DNA from 2 places in the Pedococcus sp. P1_H8 genome. Region 1 is predicted to be linked to the other one. Evidence: predicted binding sites of a transcription regulator. Region 1 holds the regulator's gene; the other holds the start of a gene.
What was found. The regulator LexA, encoded in region 1, represses DNA repair genes until DNA is damaged. The targets are predictions, from matches to a motif close to TCGAACANNTGTTCGA.
Positions count from the first base shown of each region.

Region 2: the regulator LexA is predicted to act here: its motif matches at 3,658-3,673, upstream of AC1DYG_RS15640 (HNH endonuclease signature motif containing protein).

Region 1 is NZ_JBFUCP010000013.1:24,850-33,600, forward strand. It holds gene AC1DYG_RS16900 (GNAT family N-acetyltransferase) at 371-937, shown strand; gene AC1DYG_RS16905 (hypothetical protein) at 1,060-1,893, shown strand; gene AC1DYG_RS16910 (DUF998 domain-containing protein) at 1,947-2,669, opposite strand; gene AC1DYG_RS16915 (dihydrofolate reductase family protein) at 2,759-3,385, opposite strand; gene AC1DYG_RS16920 (SRPBCC family protein) at 3,501-3,929, opposite strand; gene AC1DYG_RS16925 (winged helix DNA-binding domain-containing protein) at 3,998-5,149, shown strand; gene AC1DYG_RS16930 (LysM peptidoglycan-binding domain-containing protein) at 5,161-5,559, opposite strand; gene lexA (transcriptional repressor LexA) at 5,837-6,562, shown strand; gene AC1DYG_RS16940 (hypothetical protein) at 6,804-7,004, shown strand; gene AC1DYG_RS16945 (DUF4259 domain-containing protein) at 6,980-7,393, opposite strand; gene AC1DYG_RS16950 (N-acetyltransferase family protein) at 7,463-7,993, opposite strand; gene AC1DYG_RS16955 (class I SAM-dependent methyltransferase) at 8,012-8,680, shown strand; gene AC1DYG_RS16960 (NAD-dependent protein deacetylase) at 8,684-8,751, opposite strand, start outside.
Region 2 is NZ_JBFUCP010000010.1:111,542-119,064, reverse strand. It holds gene AC1DYG_RS15655 (acyl-CoA dehydrogenase) at 72-1,949, shown strand; gene AC1DYG_RS15650 (CHAP domain-containing protein) at 2,137-2,934, opposite strand; gene AC1DYG_RS15645 (DUF6458 family protein) at 3,185-3,442, opposite strand; gene AC1DYG_RS15640 (HNH endonuclease signature motif containing protein) at 3,688-5,010, shown strand; gene AC1DYG_RS15635 (NHL domain-containing thioredoxin family protein) at 5,097-6,974, opposite strand; gene AC1DYG_RS15630 (carbon-nitrogen family hydrolase) at 6,986-7,523, opposite strand, start outside.

The sequences.
Region 1 (8,751 bases):
ATGTAGGGATAGTGTGCCTCCCTGTGACCTAGGACGCAAGCCGTTCCCGGAAACTTGTGTCGAAGTGTGCATCGCCGCAGGTCAGAGGCTTGCGGCGGCGCGGCGCGACACGCCGAAACTGGTGCTGGTGTGACTGGTGTGACGTCAGAGGCACCCAGATGTGGGGTGTGCCCCGAATCGACTCCCCTACATGTGGTGGACGGGCGGTTTCGCGGCGCACCAACCTCGCCAGGCGGCGTCGAGAGGGTGGCAGATCGACGCTTTGGCCTGTCCTGGGAGCGGTTTGCCACGCTCTCGGCGGCACGGGGTGTCGGTCCGTGGTGCTTTGCTGGGACGCGTGAGGGAATCGGAGACATGGGAGACGCATCCGGTGACGCCGGACCGGTTCGAGGACTTCGCCGACGTCATCAACAAGAACCGTCGCTCCAACCACTGCTGGTGCCTGTCCCACCGCCTCCAGGCCAAGGAGATCGAGGAGCTCGGCGGCACGGGCACGCGCGCCCGCGAGCGCGCCATGCGCAGCCTGTGCGAGCGCGAGCACCCGCCGGGAGTCGTGACCTATCTCGATGGCGAGCCGGTCGGCTGGTGCAACATCGGCCCGCGCTCGGAGATCACCCGGCTGGCGAAGTCCGCGCTGATGCGTCCCGTCGACGACCTGCCCGTCTGGAGCATCGTCTGCATCGTGGTGCGTTCGGGCTTCCGCAGGCGTGGCGTCACCGAGCACCTCATCGAGGGTGCCGTGGCGTATGCCGCGGCAAACGGCGCGCCGGCCGTCGAGGCCCACCCGGTCGATCCCGGCGACCAGCGGATGGATCTCACCATGGCCTTCGTCGGGACGCGCGGCATGTTCGAGAAGGCCGGGTTTGCGGTCGTCGGCACCACCGACGCGGTCGCCAGCAAGCTGCCGCGCCTGGTCATGCGCCGCACCCTCAGCTGAGCGGCGCTCCCTCCTGCAAAAGGCGAGTTGGCGCCGCGTCCTCGACCGGGCCACGCGCCATCCACGGCACCTTCGTGCAAACGGACGATGTCGTCCGCAAAGGCACGGAGGATCGTCAGAGCATGGCCACGATTCCTCAGGACGACTGGCGCCGGCGACCCGGCATCTTCTTCGCCGTCAACGTGATCTCGATGTCGGCGCTGCTCGTCGCCGTGCTGATCTACTCCAAGGACCCCGAGCCGAGCCGGCTGTACTGGTCGTTCTCGTTCCAGTCGGTGGTGCCGTTGTGGGTGCCGTGGGCAGGGGCGCTGGGCGGGGCGACGATCAGCCTGGTCGGGATCGTCAAGCACGCCCACAACTGGGACCCCGACTACTACCTGTGGCACCTCGCGCGTCCGCTGCTCGGCGGAGTGTGCGGCACCATCGGCGTGCTGATCGTGGTGCTGCTCATCAAGAGCGTGACCGCCTCCCCCGCGACGCCCGCCAGCGGTGGGGCGGCCGCCGCGGTGCCGGTGGCCTACGACGGGCCGGGCATCGCCATCTTGGCCGTCATCGCGTTCGTCATCGGCTTCCGCGAGGAGACCTTCCGCCACCTCATCGAACGCGTCGCCGACGTCATCCTCGGTCCGGGCGCGGCCACCACCAAGGACATCGTCGCCTTCGTGCCGCGCAGCCTCGACCTGACCACGACGGGCACCAACCCGGTGGGCAGCACTGTCCACCTTTTCAACGGCAGCAAGGACGCGCTCGGCATCGCGGCTGGCTCGCTCGTGGTGGAGCCGTCGACGGCCGGGTTCGTCGCCGCGCTCGAGACCGAGGGCGCCATCGCCCCCGGCGACGCGGTCTCCGTGACCGTGACGTGGACGCCGGCCGGGCCCGGCACGGCGACCGCCAAGCTCACCGCACAGCTCGGCGGGTATGCCGCGGACGTCCAGCTGCGGGGCGTCAGCACCTGAGCGGGTGGCTCAGGCCGCGTCAGGCTGCTTGACGCCAGTCACCAGCAGCCGGGTCACTCCCCCTGGCGAGCGATCGCGCGCAGCCTGAGCGCCAGCGCGACCAGGCACGGGAACGTCACGGTGACGATGACGACGCGCTGGGCCAACCCGGCATACCCCTGAAGTGGCGCGTCCTCGGGGATCGCGAAGGCGCCGAGCGTCACGAACCCGACCAGGGCCAACAGCCCCGCGACCAGGGTCCAGCGCGGCAGCAGGTCGCCCCATCGCGGATCGGCGCGCAGGCTGCGCGACAGGGCGAGCAGCGCCAGCCCTGAGCTGAGGAAGAAGGTCACGCCTCCCACGAAGTGGAGCCCCGGGTCGTAGGCGACGCCCTGGGCGTCCTCCTCGATCGGAAAGGCCGCGGCGACGAACAGTCCGGCGCTGCACAGCCCGAGGAAGGCCGGGCCCAGCCAGCTCAGCCGGCTCCGACTCCGGCTCCGGGCGACTCCACGACGCATGCCCAGCGCGAACGCCGCCATGAGGACGCCGAACACGACGAAGCTCGCCTGCTGCACCCAGCCGTGCGGTCCGGCCTCGAGATTGCTGACCGGCTCGCTGACCCAGTCGTAGGTGTCGCGGCGGGCCCACTGCTGGACGAGGAACGCCGTGGTGAAGAGGACGGGCCCGGTGATGCCGGCGAGGGCAGGCCAGCGCAGGCCTGCGGTGCCGGCGTGGGTGGCCCCGCCGGTGGTGGTGGCGGCAGGGGTGGTCTGCTGCGCGGAGATCGAGGTGGTCATGGCTGCCTCCTGGTCGGATGAGTGCTCATGCCCTCGACGCTACGAAGCGCCCGGCCCGCTCCGCGTCGGTCGATCCGCCCACTCAGCTGTCACCTGGAATGGGTCGATCGACCCATCAGGCCCTTGTTCACGGAGTAGTCGATGAAGGTGGCGTACTCGCTCTGCCGGACGCCCTTGTGGGTCAGCTCGATGTCCTGCTCGAACCCGTCGAACAGGCGCTTGCCCCCGCCGAGGATGACCGGGGCCACAATGATCGACAGGTCGTCGACGAGCCCGGCGGCCAGCGCCTGCCGGATCAGGTCGGCGCCGCCCATCAGATGCACGTCCTTGTCGCCGGCGGCGGCCTGCGCCCGCTCGACGGCCTCGGCCAGGCCGTCGACGAAGGTGAACGCATCGCCCTCGGGCTGGTCCTCCGGTCGGTGCGTGACGATGAAGAACGGCACATCCCAGGGGTTCTGGTCACCCCAGTGCCCTGCGGCCTCGTAGGTCGCGCGTCCACCGACCACCGCGCCGAAGTTGGCCATGGCCTCGTCCATCCACGCCTGGTCGACCTCTCCCATCTGGCCGGTCGGCTCCTCGTCATAGGTCCACGGCCCGCCGAACACCCAGTAGTGCAGCCGCTCGCCGCCCTCGCCGAGCCCCTTGGCCGGTCCGTCGTCCGGCCCGGTGACGTAACCGTCGACCGACATCGTGATCCCCGAGATGACCTTGCCCATGCCTGCCGCCTTCCGTGGTCCGTGCCCACTGGTGCGCGTCGGCCCGGCGTTCGTATCGTCCTGGTGTTCCTGTCAGCAGTACCGACCAGCCACGGTGCGCGAACTCATCGGTCCCTCAGGCTGGGCCGCCCTCGGACTGCGCCTTGAGCCCCGCCGACTCCATCGCGAGGTAGCGCTCGGTGAGCCCGCGATAGAGCCTGCCGACCAGCGAGCCCAGGATCCCGCTCTGCTCCACCGAGAGCCGGACCCGGCTGCCACCACCGGGCAGCGCCTCGACCGAGTGCCTCGCCGTGGTGAGCGCTCCCGGTCCGGCCGACACCCACGTGAACATCCGCCCCGGGTCGAACTCGGTCACCACCCAGTCCACCGTCGGGACCTTGGGCTGGCTGATCTTGGCCGTCGAGCCCGTCCGCAACGGGCCGTCCTCGAGGCGGCGCACCCACCGCACCGACTCGGTCCAGTCCGACCAGTGCTCGACGTCCGTGAGCACCTGCCAGACCCGCTCCGGCGAGGCGGCGATGTCAACCGTCGTGCTCTGCTCCACCCCTCCATGGTCGCGCACCTCTCGGCGGTATTCGAGAGGCTGTCGGCGATATTCGAGAGGATGGCGCCATGGATCACGCCAGCGTCCTCGCCCAGCGGCTGGCCACCCAGCGGCTCAGCTCGGCGCCGCTCCCCCGTGCCGCCGACGCCGTGCGGCTGCTCACCTGCGTGCAGAGCCAGGAGCGCGACCACGCCTTCTACTCCCTCGCGATGCGCTCCCGCAAGGACCGGTATGCCGCGGTGCAGCGAGAGTTCGACGCCGGCGCCTTCGTGCGCACCCACATCCTGCGGCCGACCTGGCACTTCGTCGCGCCCGAGGACCTGCGCTGGATCCTCGCCCTCACCTCGCCGCGAGTGCTGTCGAGCATGGGAGCGCGGCACCGCCAGCTCGGCCTCGACGACACCAAGCGTCTCGGCGACGGGTTCGAGCTGCTCGCAAAACTGTTGCAGGACAAGCACTTCCTGACTCGACCCGAGCTCGGCGAGGCGTTCGTCGGGCGCGGCTCCCCCATCAAGCCCGGCGAGCAGCTCGGCCACCTGCTCATCGTCGCCGAGATGCGCGGGCTGGTCTGCTCGGGGCCGATGAAGGGCGTGCACCACTCCTATGCCCTGGTCGACGAGGTCATCGCGCCGACACCAGAACGCGGCCGCGACGAGGCCGTGGTCGAGCTGGTGCGGCGGTTCTTCAGCGGCCACGGGCCTGCTTCGGTCAAGGACTTCACCCGGTGGGCGACCATGACGGTCAGCGACACCAAGGCAGCGCTCGCGCAGCTCGGTGACGCACTGCGGGAGGTGGAGATCGCCGGCATCCCGCACTGGTTCGACCCCTCGCAGGTGCGCCGGGTCTCCCGTGCCGCGCCCGCGGCATACCTCTTCCCGACCTATGACGAGGCCGTGCTGACCTATCCGCAGGTGAACTTCTCGGCGCTGCCCGACCACCCCTATGCCGAGCACACCGACCCGTTCTGGGCGAGCGTGGTGCTCGACGGCACGAACGTGGGGCTCTGGAAGCGGACGGTGCGACCCGACGCCGTCCAGGTCGAGGTGCGCCTCGCTCCGGCCGTCTCGACGCGAGGGCGCACGCAGGTTCGGGTCGCGGCCCAGCGGCTGGCGGGGTTCCTCGGACGCGACCTGTCGTTGGTCGAGAACGAGGGCACCCCGCACCTGTGGGGCGGCGAGCTCGGCCACCCCGCACGCAGGCCGAGGCGGGCCGACCGCTGAGCGGTCGGGCTTCAGCCGACGGCGGGGATGAGCAGCGTCTGGCCGGCGTGGACGTTGCTGTCGGTCAGGTCGTTGGCGATCTGGAGCTGGGCGACCGCCTCGGCCATCGACAGCTGGGGCAGCTGCTCGACCGCGATCTGCGACAGCGTCTGACCGGACTGCACCGTGGTGGAGTGGTCGATCACGGTGGCGGAGGCGCCGCCCGAGAACACGGCGATCGCCAGCGCCACGGCGGCGATGACAACGGTGAGCGTGATCGCCAGACGGGCGGCGCGGGTCAGGCGCAACGGGGCGGCCGGAGCCACCACGACCTCTGCGCCGGTGGGCACCGAGACCAGGCGGGGGCGAGCCGGGCGAACGGGAACCCGCACCGGTGCGGGGGCGACGTCCCAAGCGACTGCTGCACTCATCAGGTCCTCCATCGTGGCGTGCGCTGTTGTGGCTGTGGTGTGTCGTGCTGCGTTCCTCGAACGGATGTGCGAAGAACTGCTTGACTGATTTCTAGCACGCATGTTCGAATCAATCAAGACACGCGTCGAACACATGTTTGGCACAGGCGTTCGAAGGCCATACGCTGTGTTCATGCCGCAAGCACATCAGAGGGCACTGACAACGCCTCGGCGAGCACCCGGCATATGGCACCTGACCTGCACGTTTACCTGAAAACTGCTCAAGTGAGGAAGCGGCATGAGCGACGACAACGTCAAGGAACTGCCCGACCGCGATCGCGGTGACGGGCTCACCGTCCGGCAGCGACGGGTGCTCGAGGTGATCCGCAACTCGGTCGACCGGCGCGGATACCCGCCGAGCCTGCGCGAGATCGGCGAGGCGGTGGGGCTCACCTCCCCCAGCTCGGTCGCCCACCAGCTGTCCACCCTCGAGCGCAAGGGCTTCCTGCGCCGCGACCCCAACCGGCCGCGCGCCATCGAGGTCGTCTCGCCCGACTCCCCCGCCGACATGCGGGGCTACCGCGGCGGCGCCTCGACCGAGGACGAGACGGCGACCTACGACGAGACGGGGTCGGGCGACCAGCGTCCTGCCGCGGCCTACGTGCCCGTGCTCGGCCGCATCGCGGCCGGCGTGCCGATCCTGGCCGAGGAGACCGTCGAGGACGTCTTCCCGCTCCCCCGCCAGATCGTCGGCGAGGGGCAGCTGTTCCTGCTCCAGGTCGTGGGCGACTCGATGATCGAGGCCGCCATCTGCGACGGCGACTGGGTCGTTGTGCGCCAACAGCCCACGGCCGACAACGGCGACATCGTCGCGGCGATGCTCGACAACGAGGCCACCGTCAAGACGTTCAAGCGCAAGGACGGCAAGGTGTGGCTGATGCCGCACAACCCGGCTTTCGACCCCATCGACGGAGACCACGCCACCATCCTCGGCAAGGTCACGGCGGTGCTTCGCCGGGTCTGAGCTCGACCCTCAGCCCCGGCGACGTGTGCCGCGGAGTGCCTCGTGCGCTCTGCGGCACACGTGCGTCCGGGCCCAATGGGGGGCGACCGAGGCGGCGCATCCGGGTCACCGGAGCTCAGCGCGGCTCGCGCCTCCTCCGTTCGGCTGATGGCCCCTCACCCGAACGGGCCCAACCAGGCCCGGTTCGCCGGTTGGCGTCCGCCGGTCCGTAACGGGCGACCCTCCACACCGTTCTCTTCACATGGAGGCCCATCCCGACCCCGATCTCACCGACCAGGTGCTCGGGTCCGAGATCGAACTGCTCGCGGACCTGATCGACGCCGCCAGCCACGCCTGCTCGCAGCTCAACCTGGACCAGATCGACGCGGCTCTCGGGGTCTGTCGGGCGCAGAGCCAGTTCCCCACCCAGTCGCCCAGTCAGTCACCCAGCGCGTCGAGGTAGTGCGTGATCTTGGTGGCGAAGCGTTCGCCACCGTCACCGTCGGCCCACAGCTCCCAGAGCTCGTTGTCGTCGGACTGCAGGGCCCGGTGCAACGCCCGGGTGGCGAGCTCCTCGAGCTGTTCGTCCACCTCGATGGGTTCCTCGTCGACCCACCAGGGCACATTGCGTTCTCCCACCACGGATTCGAAGTCGTCACACGCAGCCACGAGCACCGCGGCTGCCACCGCCTGCGACATGGTGGGCGCTTCGATGTACCCCGACGCGCGGACCACTTCGTCGAGGGCGGACTCGACCCTCTTGCGGCGTACGTCGGCCTCGGACTCCTCGAGCTCGTCGAGCAGGTCGAGCGCGTCGTCGTTCTCGAACGGCCCGGCTCCGGTGGCGCCCATCTCCCAACCTCCACGACGTGCGAAAGATGCTCCTTCGAGGGTGCCAAGAGACGGGGCGACGCGCCAGCCCTACTTTTGCGGAGTCATCCGTTGGTACCAGGCCGTGTCGACATAACGACCGAACTTGTGCCCGACCTCGCGCAGCACGCCCACCCGCTCGAAGCCGCACGCCACGTGCAGCGCCACGCTCGCGTCATTGGGCAGGGCGATCACCGCCACCTGGGTGTGCACCTCAGGTGCGGCGTCCAGCCGCGCCAGCAGCGCGGCATACAGGGACCGTCCGAGGCCGCGCCCGCGGGCGCCCTCCGCGAGGTAGACGGACACCTCCTTGGTGCCGTCATAGGCCGGCCGCGGGCGGAAGGCGCCGGAGAACGCGTACCCGAGCAGCTGCTCGTCCGCGCAGGCGACGAGGACAACGTTGCCGACACCGGTGGCTGCGAGCTTCTCGCCGAGGTATGCCGCGCCGCGGGGTTCGGTGTCGAAGGTCGCCACCGAGGTCCGGACCTGGTCGTCGTAGATGGCCGCCATGGCGGGAAGGTCCGCCTGCGTCGCGTCTCGCACGACGATTGCGCGGCCGCCGTCCGGGGCAATGCTGCTCATATCGGCGATGCTAGGGGGATGAGCGACGAGCACGGTCACAGCCACGGCACACACGACTCGGCTGACGCGGCGAAGCTGCCCGACCCCGACCGCGGTGGGCACACGGACCGCCAGGCTCTCTGGGACGAGCGGTATTCCGCCCAGGAGCACGTCTGGAGCGCGACCCCCAACGCCGAGGTGGAACGGATCGTGGGCGGCTGGCCACCCGGTCGCGCCCTCGACCTCGGCGCCGGCGAGGGACGTCACGCCGTGTGGCTGGCCACGAAGGGCTGGCGGGTGACGGCGGTCGACTTCTCGGCGGTGGGCCTGGCCAAGGGCGAGAAGGAGGCGTCCAGCCGCGGGATCCGGGTCGACTGGGTGGTGGCGGACGCCCGGTCCTGGCACCCGGCGCCGCAGGTTCACTACGACCTCGTCCTCGTGTCCTACCTGCACCTGCCCTCCGACGTCGTCTCGCGGACCCGGACCTGGCTGACACCGGGAGGTGCGCTGGTGGTCGTCGGACACGGACTGCGCAACCTCACCGAGGGGGTCGGCGGCCCGTCCGACCCGGCGCTGCTGCACACACCCGAGCAGCTGCGCGCAGCGGCCGGGGACCTGCAGATCGAGCGGTGCGAGGAGTACGTGCGGCCCACCGACCACGGCGAGGCGATCGACGTCGTGCTGATAGCCAGGCGGCCGACCGGCTGAAAACTAGGCCGCCAGCCGGTTGAGCAGTTCCTCGAGGGTCGGGGCGAGCGGCGCGTCGAGCTGAGCGGTGG
Region 2 (7,523 bases), on a different contig from region 1:
GGTAGCACCATGGAAGTTACCGGCCGGTAAGGGCCGCTCGACCACAAGTCATCACTCGGAGGTTCCCCGACATGGGCCACTACAAGAGCAACCTGCGCGACCTGGAGTTCAACCTCTTCGAGGTCTTCGGCCGCGGCGACGTCCTGGGCACCGGCCCCTATGCCGACGTCGATGCAGACACCGCCAGGGAGATGCTGAAGGAGGTCGCGCGACTGGCCGAGAACGAGCTGGCCGAGTCGTTCGCCGACGCCGACCGCAACCCGCCGGTCTACGACCCCAAGACCTACTCGGTGACGATGCCCGAGTCGTTCAAGAAGAGCTATCAGGCCTACGTCGACTCCGGCTTCTGGAACGTCGACGTCCCGCGCGAGCTGGACGGCACCGTCGCCCCGCCGAGCCTGAAGTGGGCCATGAACGAGATGGTGCTCGGCGCCAACCCGGCGATCGCGATGTTCGCCGCGTCCTACTCGTTCGCCAACCTGCTCTACATCCTGGGCAACGACGAGCAGAAGAAGCTCGCCCACTGGATCGTCGACAAGGGCTGGCACTGCACCATGGTGCTGACCGAGCCCGACGCCGGCTCCGACGTCGGCGCCGGCCGCACCAAGGCCAGCGAGAACGCCGACGGCACCTGGAACGTCACCGGCGTCAAGCGGTTCATCACCTCCGGCGAGTCCGACATGACTGACAACGTCATCCACTTCGTGCTGGCCCGCCCCGAGGGCGCCGGCGAGGGCACCAAGGGGCTGTCGCTGTTCATCGTCCCGAAGTTCCACATCGACCTCGAGACCGGTGAGCTCGGCGAGCGCAACGGCGCCAACGTCACCAACCTCGAGCACAAGATGGGCCTCAAGGTCTCGACGACCTGCGAGATCACGTTCGGCGACAAGGAGCCGGCCATCGGCACCCTGCTCGGCGACGCCCACGACGGGATCGCCCAGATGTTCCGCGTCATCGAGCACGCGCGAATGCTGGTCGGTACCAAGGCGATCTCGACCCTGTCGACGGCCTACCTCAACGCGCGGGACTACGCCAAGGAGCGCGTCCAGGGCGCCGACCTGACCCAGATGAACGACAAGGCCGCGCCCCGCGTGACCATCACGCACCACCCCGACGTGCGACGCTCACTGATGACGCAGAAGGCCTATGCCGAGGGCCTCCGCGCGCTCGTCATGTACACCGCGACCCAGCAGGACATCGTCCACCAGGCGTTCCTCGAGTCCGGCTCCGAAAAGCTCGCCGAGGGCTCCCCTGCCGAGATCGCCAACCGCGTCAACGACCTCCTGCTCCCGATCGTCAAGGGCGTCGGCTCCGAGCGCGCCTGGGTGCTGCTCGGCACCGAGTCGCTGCAGACCCTGGGCGGCTCCGGCTTCCTGCAGGAGTACCCGATCGAGCAGTACATCCGCGACGCCAAGATCGACACGCTCTACGAAGGCACCACGGCGATCCAGGGCCTCGACTTCTTCTTCCGCAAGATCATCAAGGACAAGGCACAGGCCCTCTCGCACGTGGCCCTGCAGATCCAGGAGTTCGCCAAGGACCTCGGCGCCAGCGGCGGACGTCTCGACGCCGAGCGCGAGCTGCTCGGCACGGGCCTCGAGGACGTCCAGGGCATCATCGGCTACATGGTCGGCGAGCTGATGAAGTCCGACCCGCGCCAGGAGGGTGGCGAGCTGTCCAACCTCTACAAGATCGGCCAGAACACCTCACGCCTGCTGCTGTCCGCCGGCGACCTCGTCATCGGCTGGCTGCTCCTGCGCCAGGCGGCCGTGGCTGCGAAGGCCCTTGAAGGAGAAGGGTTTTCGGCCAAGGACCGCGACTTCTACGAGGGCAAGATCGCTGCCGCGTCGTTCTTCGCGCGCAACGTCCTGCCCAAGATCGCGGCCGAGCGCGCGATCGCCGAGGCGACCGACAACGCGCTGATGGACGTCCCCGAGTCCGCGTTCTGACGCGTTCCCACGCGTTTCCCACCCAAGGTATGCCGGGTGCTCCCGGCACGCTCGAAGGGCTGGCTTCCCCTGGGAGCCAGCCCTTCGGCATACCTGCTCTTGTTCGTCAGGCTGTGTGGTCCCGCCCTCCCCTCCGGGGACGAGCGCACCTCACTTGTTCGGATCAGCCGGCGAAGCGGATGTCACCTCAACGCGGGAAGCGGATGAAGTCGCTGAACTGCTCGCTGCCGGTGCCCTTCGTGGCGCGGCGGTAGCTGTAGGTGTCCGAACGCACGTGGTTGTACTCCTCCACCATGAAGCTGCCGTCGCTGTTGACCTTGGCGACGTAGGCGACGTGGCCCCAGGTGCCGCTGCTGCGGACCGCGATGTCGCCGACCCTCGGGGACTTGTAGACGGGGATGCCGGCGGCGCGAGCGGCGTCGTCCCAGTGCTCGGCGTTGCCCCAGTGCTGGCCCTGGTAGGAGTTGGAGAAGGAGACCCCGAGGTTGTGACGGACGCGCCAGGCGGCGAACGACGTGCACTGGCCCTTGTAGAAGTTCCACGGGTCGACGCCCGAGGCGGCGCCGCGGTAGGGGTAGTCGTCCTTGATGGCGCCGGACGGCGGGGTCGTGGGCGGGGTCGTGGGCGGGGTCGTGGTGCCACCGCACTTCGGGGCGACGAAGCCGTCCCGACCGGTGTAGACGTAGGCGTCCGAGACGAACTTGCCGGTGCCGATCTTGTCCCAGATGTTCGAGGTGCCGTAGGTGCCCCTGACCGTCGACCCGTAGGTCTGGCAGCTGATCGTGACCCTGGTGCCCTTCGGGAGGGTGGTCACGGCGCTGTAGGACGTGCCCGGGCCGGAACGGACCGTCAGGCTGGCGGCGCTGGTCCGGATCGTGCCGGTGGCGGCATCGGCGATCGCCGCGCCACTCGCGACGACGGACAGGCCGAGGGCGCCGGCGAGGGCCATCCGGACCGGCTTCTGGCTGAGCTTGAGGGTGCGCATTGTCGTTCTCCTGCATCGTTGTTCGGATCGTCCTGCCCCGTGGCGGGACCGGCTGCTGACAACGAAGCTAGGAACGAAGGCGATCGCCGTCGATGGGGAGGACTACCCCGGCGCAGGGGTCACGCACGGACCGCTGGGAGGGGAGCACTCCCCCGGGGACGGGACACGACACTGAGTCGGACACGAAAGAACGGCACCGGATCTGTCCGGTGCCGCCCTGTCGTGGATCGGGTGGTTCAGGTGGTGCTGGTCAGGCGCGGGGGTCCACCTCGACCTCGTCGACCTGGGTGCCGGTGGCCGGGTCGGTGTGGCTCACGCGGCGCGACGAGTAGCCGGCGCCGGTGCCGCGGCGGCCGGTGACGACCAGCGACAGCAGGATGGCCAGCACGCCTGCGGCCATGCAGATCCAGCCGATCATGCCGAGGTTGACCACGTCAGTGGACGCGTTGAGCGCGAAGGTCAGGATCGCGCCGACGACGATCAGGAAGATGCCGACTCCGATGTACATGCTCACTCCTGGGGGGATTGCGGGCACTTGTCACCCGTTGCCCCGACTCTACCGGCCAAGAGCCCCTGACCTGCGCTAACGCCGCGTAATCCTCGCTCAGGACCGCCTCCGGGCGCTGCGCCGAAGGGCCCCGCCGCCTCGCCACGCCTGCGAGCCAGCAGGGCTACGTGACCTGACCACCTTTCTGGCCATCATTCTGTGGATTGCGCTTGTGTTCGAACATATGTTCGACTAGAGTTGCCTACATGTCAGCAGCCGCCACCCTTCGCACCGTCCCACTGGGGACGGTCGAAGTGCTGCACGAGATCGACGAACTGCTGGACCGGGTCGACACGGGCGATGTGAGCGGCGGCGCTGCCGCGGCGGCAGCGTTGGGCGACGTGGACCGCGTGATCACCCGGTTGCAGGCCGTCCGGCTCTCGCTGGTCGCCGAGGCGGACCGGTCCGAGGTGGCGTCCGACTCCGGACTCACCGACACGTCCGCGTGGTTGGCGGTCAGCACGCGCCGCGAGGGCGGGCAGGCGGCCCGTGACGTGCGACTCGCGACGGCGCTCGACAACGGCCTTGCCGCCACCCGTGAGGCGCTGGCCGCCGGAGACGTCTCCACCGAGCACGCCCAGGTGATCGCGACAGCCACGACGCAGCTGCCCGGCGGCCTGAGCCCGCAGGAGCGGGCAACGATCGAGGCAGACCTGGTGCGCCGAGCCAAGCTGGTCGACCCCGGCACCCTCCGCAAGGAGGGCCGCAGGATCCTGTCGGTCGCGCAGCGTTCTCAGGCCGAGGTCGATGCCCACGAGGACCAGGTGCTGCGCACCGAGGAAGACGCGGCGCTGGCCAAGGCACGACTGACCTGGCACCACAACGGCGACGGCACCACGACCGGCCATTTCACCCTGCCGACTCTCGCCGCGTCGATCCTGGCCAAGACCGTGCAGCAGATCGCGTCTCCCCGTCGGTTCGCCCAGCAGGCCGCCAAAGCGGCCAAGGCTGCCGGCGCCGCCACGGCGGAGGACGTCCAGGCCGCCACCTGGGAGGCCTTCCAGGCAGGCGGCGACTGGGCGCACCGCTACGGCACGGCATTCGTCGAGCTGCTCGAGCACCTGCCCACCGACAAGCTCAGCGGCAAGGTCGCAGCCACGGTCGTCGTCACCATCGACCACGACCAGCTCAAGGCTGCGGTCGGAGCCGCACACCTCGACACCGGCCACGACGTCTCGGCCGGGGAGGCCCGACGGCTGGCCTGCAACGCCGGCATCGTCCCGGCGGTTCTGGGTGGCCAGTCCGTGCCGCTGGACCTCGGTCGCCAGGAGCGGTTCTTCACCGAGGCCCAGCGGGTCGCCCTCGCCACGACGTACGACACGTGCGCGGCGACAGGCTGTGATCGGCCCTACGCCTGGTCCGAGCTTCATCACGAGGATCCGTGGGCGAGTGGGGCCCGGACCGATCTGGCCCTGGCAGTCCCCGTGTGCGGACACCACCACCGCAGGATCCACGACCCGCGCTACTCGCACCGGATCGACACCGACGACCGGGGGAAGAAGTGCGTCACCTTCGCCCTGCGGACCTGACGCGAGGGTTGGCGCGTTGGGCGGGCACACCCGTGGGGCTTTGGCATGCCCCGGGCCGGGTCTTGGCGTGCCCGCAGCTTGCTAGATCAGACGCCGCGCAGGTCGAGGGTCAGTTCGGCGGTGGCCCCTGCGACGAGGACGACGGGGATCCCCCAGTCCTGTTGGTAGAGGTGGCAGGCCGCGTGTTCGGGCACCTCACCGGTCTCGGGATCGCCGTCACACGATGCGGCCTGGACCGAGACGTGCAGCACTCCGTCGCCGGCCGCGGGGTCGAGGGTCAGCGTGCGGGTCAGGCCTTCGGAGCTGCCGGCACCGTCGCGCAGCAGGCCGTCGGGAGTCGCCGAGACCATCAGCCGGGTGGGGTCGCCCCACCGGAAGTCGAGCTTCTGCCCGGTCGGCGGGATGAAGTTCACCGTCAGCGTGAGGGGGCCTGGCGCGACCTCGGTGCGGGGTCGCTGGGTCTGGTGCGCGAGGCCGTCGACGCGCTGGGCCTTGTCGGGCAGGGCGATCCGCACGAGTTGGTGGGCCGCCGACTCGACGACGACCAGGCGCGCTCGAGGCTCGACGCTCGAGCGGTCACCGGACTCGGTGTCGCCGACCTCGTTCAGCTCGACGACGGCATCGGAGGGCTCGCGAAGGCCGGTCGCCAGGGTGCTGACCTCGCGGGTTGCCGAATCGAACCGGCGGATCGCTCCGTTGTAGGTGTCGCTGATGGCCACCGAGCCGTCGGGCAGGGTGGTCACGCCGAGGGGGTGCTGGAGCAGGGCTTCGCCGGCCGGGCCATCGCGGTGGCCGAAGTCGAACAGGCCCTGACCCACGTGGGTGGTGACGATGAACCCCTCGTCGGTGACGTCGAGGGATCGCAACGCCGAGGTCTCGGAGTCGGCGACCCACAGACGGGAGCCGTCTTCCGACACTGCGAGCCCGGACGGCTGGGCGAACCACGCCTCGTCGGCCGCGCCGTCGCGGATGCCTTCCGCGGACGTGCCGCCCAGGACGGCGACCGTGTTGTCGGCCGGGTCGGTGGCCAGGTGCAACGCCCACAGCTGATGGGTCCCGGCCATGGCGATCACGACCCTGCCGATGAACCAGGCCAGGTCCCACGGCGTCGACAGGTCCTGCTTGAGGGCCGGGCCGCTGCCGGACCGTTCGCGCAGCTGTCGACCCGTCCCGGCCAGCACCGTCCACGCGCCGTCGGCGAGCCGCAGGCCCAGGATCCTGTGGTTGACCGAGTCCGCGACGACCACGTCGTACCCGACCCGCTCCGCTGTGTCCGCCGGAAGCACGACCAGCCCCTGCGGTTCGTTCAGCTCGGTGCCACTCGTTCCACCGAAACGTCGGCGCTCGGTCGCCAGGTCGGACTCGAGCCACACGAGCTCGTGGTGCGCCGTGTCGGACACGAGGAACGAGCCGTCCGGCAGGGCAGCCGCCTTGCCCGGGAACCGCAGCGCCGTCTCGGCAGGTGCTGGCGGGGTGTACGGCGAACTGCCTTGGCGCAGGGTGCCTTTGGCACTGTGCTCGGCGATCAGCTCCTCGATCAGGACGGACAAGCCGTGGCCGTGGCCCTCGCCGGACATCGAGGCGACGAGGTAGCCCTCGGGGTCGATGACGACCAGGGTCGGCCACGCGCGGGCGGTGTAGGCCTGCCAGGTCACGAGCTCCGGATCGTCGAGGACAGGGTGGTGCACGGCGTACCGCTCGACCGCCGCGGCGAGGGCGTCGGGGTCGGCCTCGTGCTCGAACTTCGGGGAGTGAACCCCGATGAGGACAAGGGAATCCGCGTACTTCGCCTCCAACGGACGCAGCTCGTCGAGGACGTGCAGGCAGTTGACGCAGCAGAACGTCCAGAAGTCGAGGACCACGATCCGACCACGCAGGTCGGCCAAGGTCACCGGCTCGCCGCCGGTGTTCAGCCACCCGCGTCCGACCAGCTCGGGCGCGCGCAGGCGGGCTCCTCTTTTCACAGCAACACTCTTCACAGCCGCCGGTCCCGCAGGACGGGGAACTGCTCGCGCCAGGTGGTCACCGCATCGAGGTCGACCTCGACGCTGAGCACCTCCTCGCCGCTGCCTGCCATGGCGAGCGCTTCGCCGGTCGCCGAGATGACCTGCGAGTGGCCGCCCATCGCGGTGCCCGCGTGGGTGCCGGCGGTGTTGCAGGCGATGACGACGCACTGGTTCTCGATGGCGCGTGCGTGAGCCAGCAGGGTCCAGTGCCGCACGCGGGCCGCGGGCCACGCGGCCGGGATGACGAAGACGGTGGCGCCCGCGTCGAGCTGGCGGCGATAGAGCTCAGGGAACCTCAGGTCGTAACACGTCGAGAGCCCGGCGCGGTGGGCAGCGTGAGCGTCCTTGGACAGCGAGACCTCGCCCGGCAGGTCGACGAGGACGATCTCTTCACCGGCGTCCATGAGCTTGGGCTCGCCCGAGCCGAAGCCAAAGCGGTGGATCTTGCGGTATGCCGCGACGAGGCGGCCGTCCACGGCGTACACCAGCGAGGTGTTCCAGAGTCCG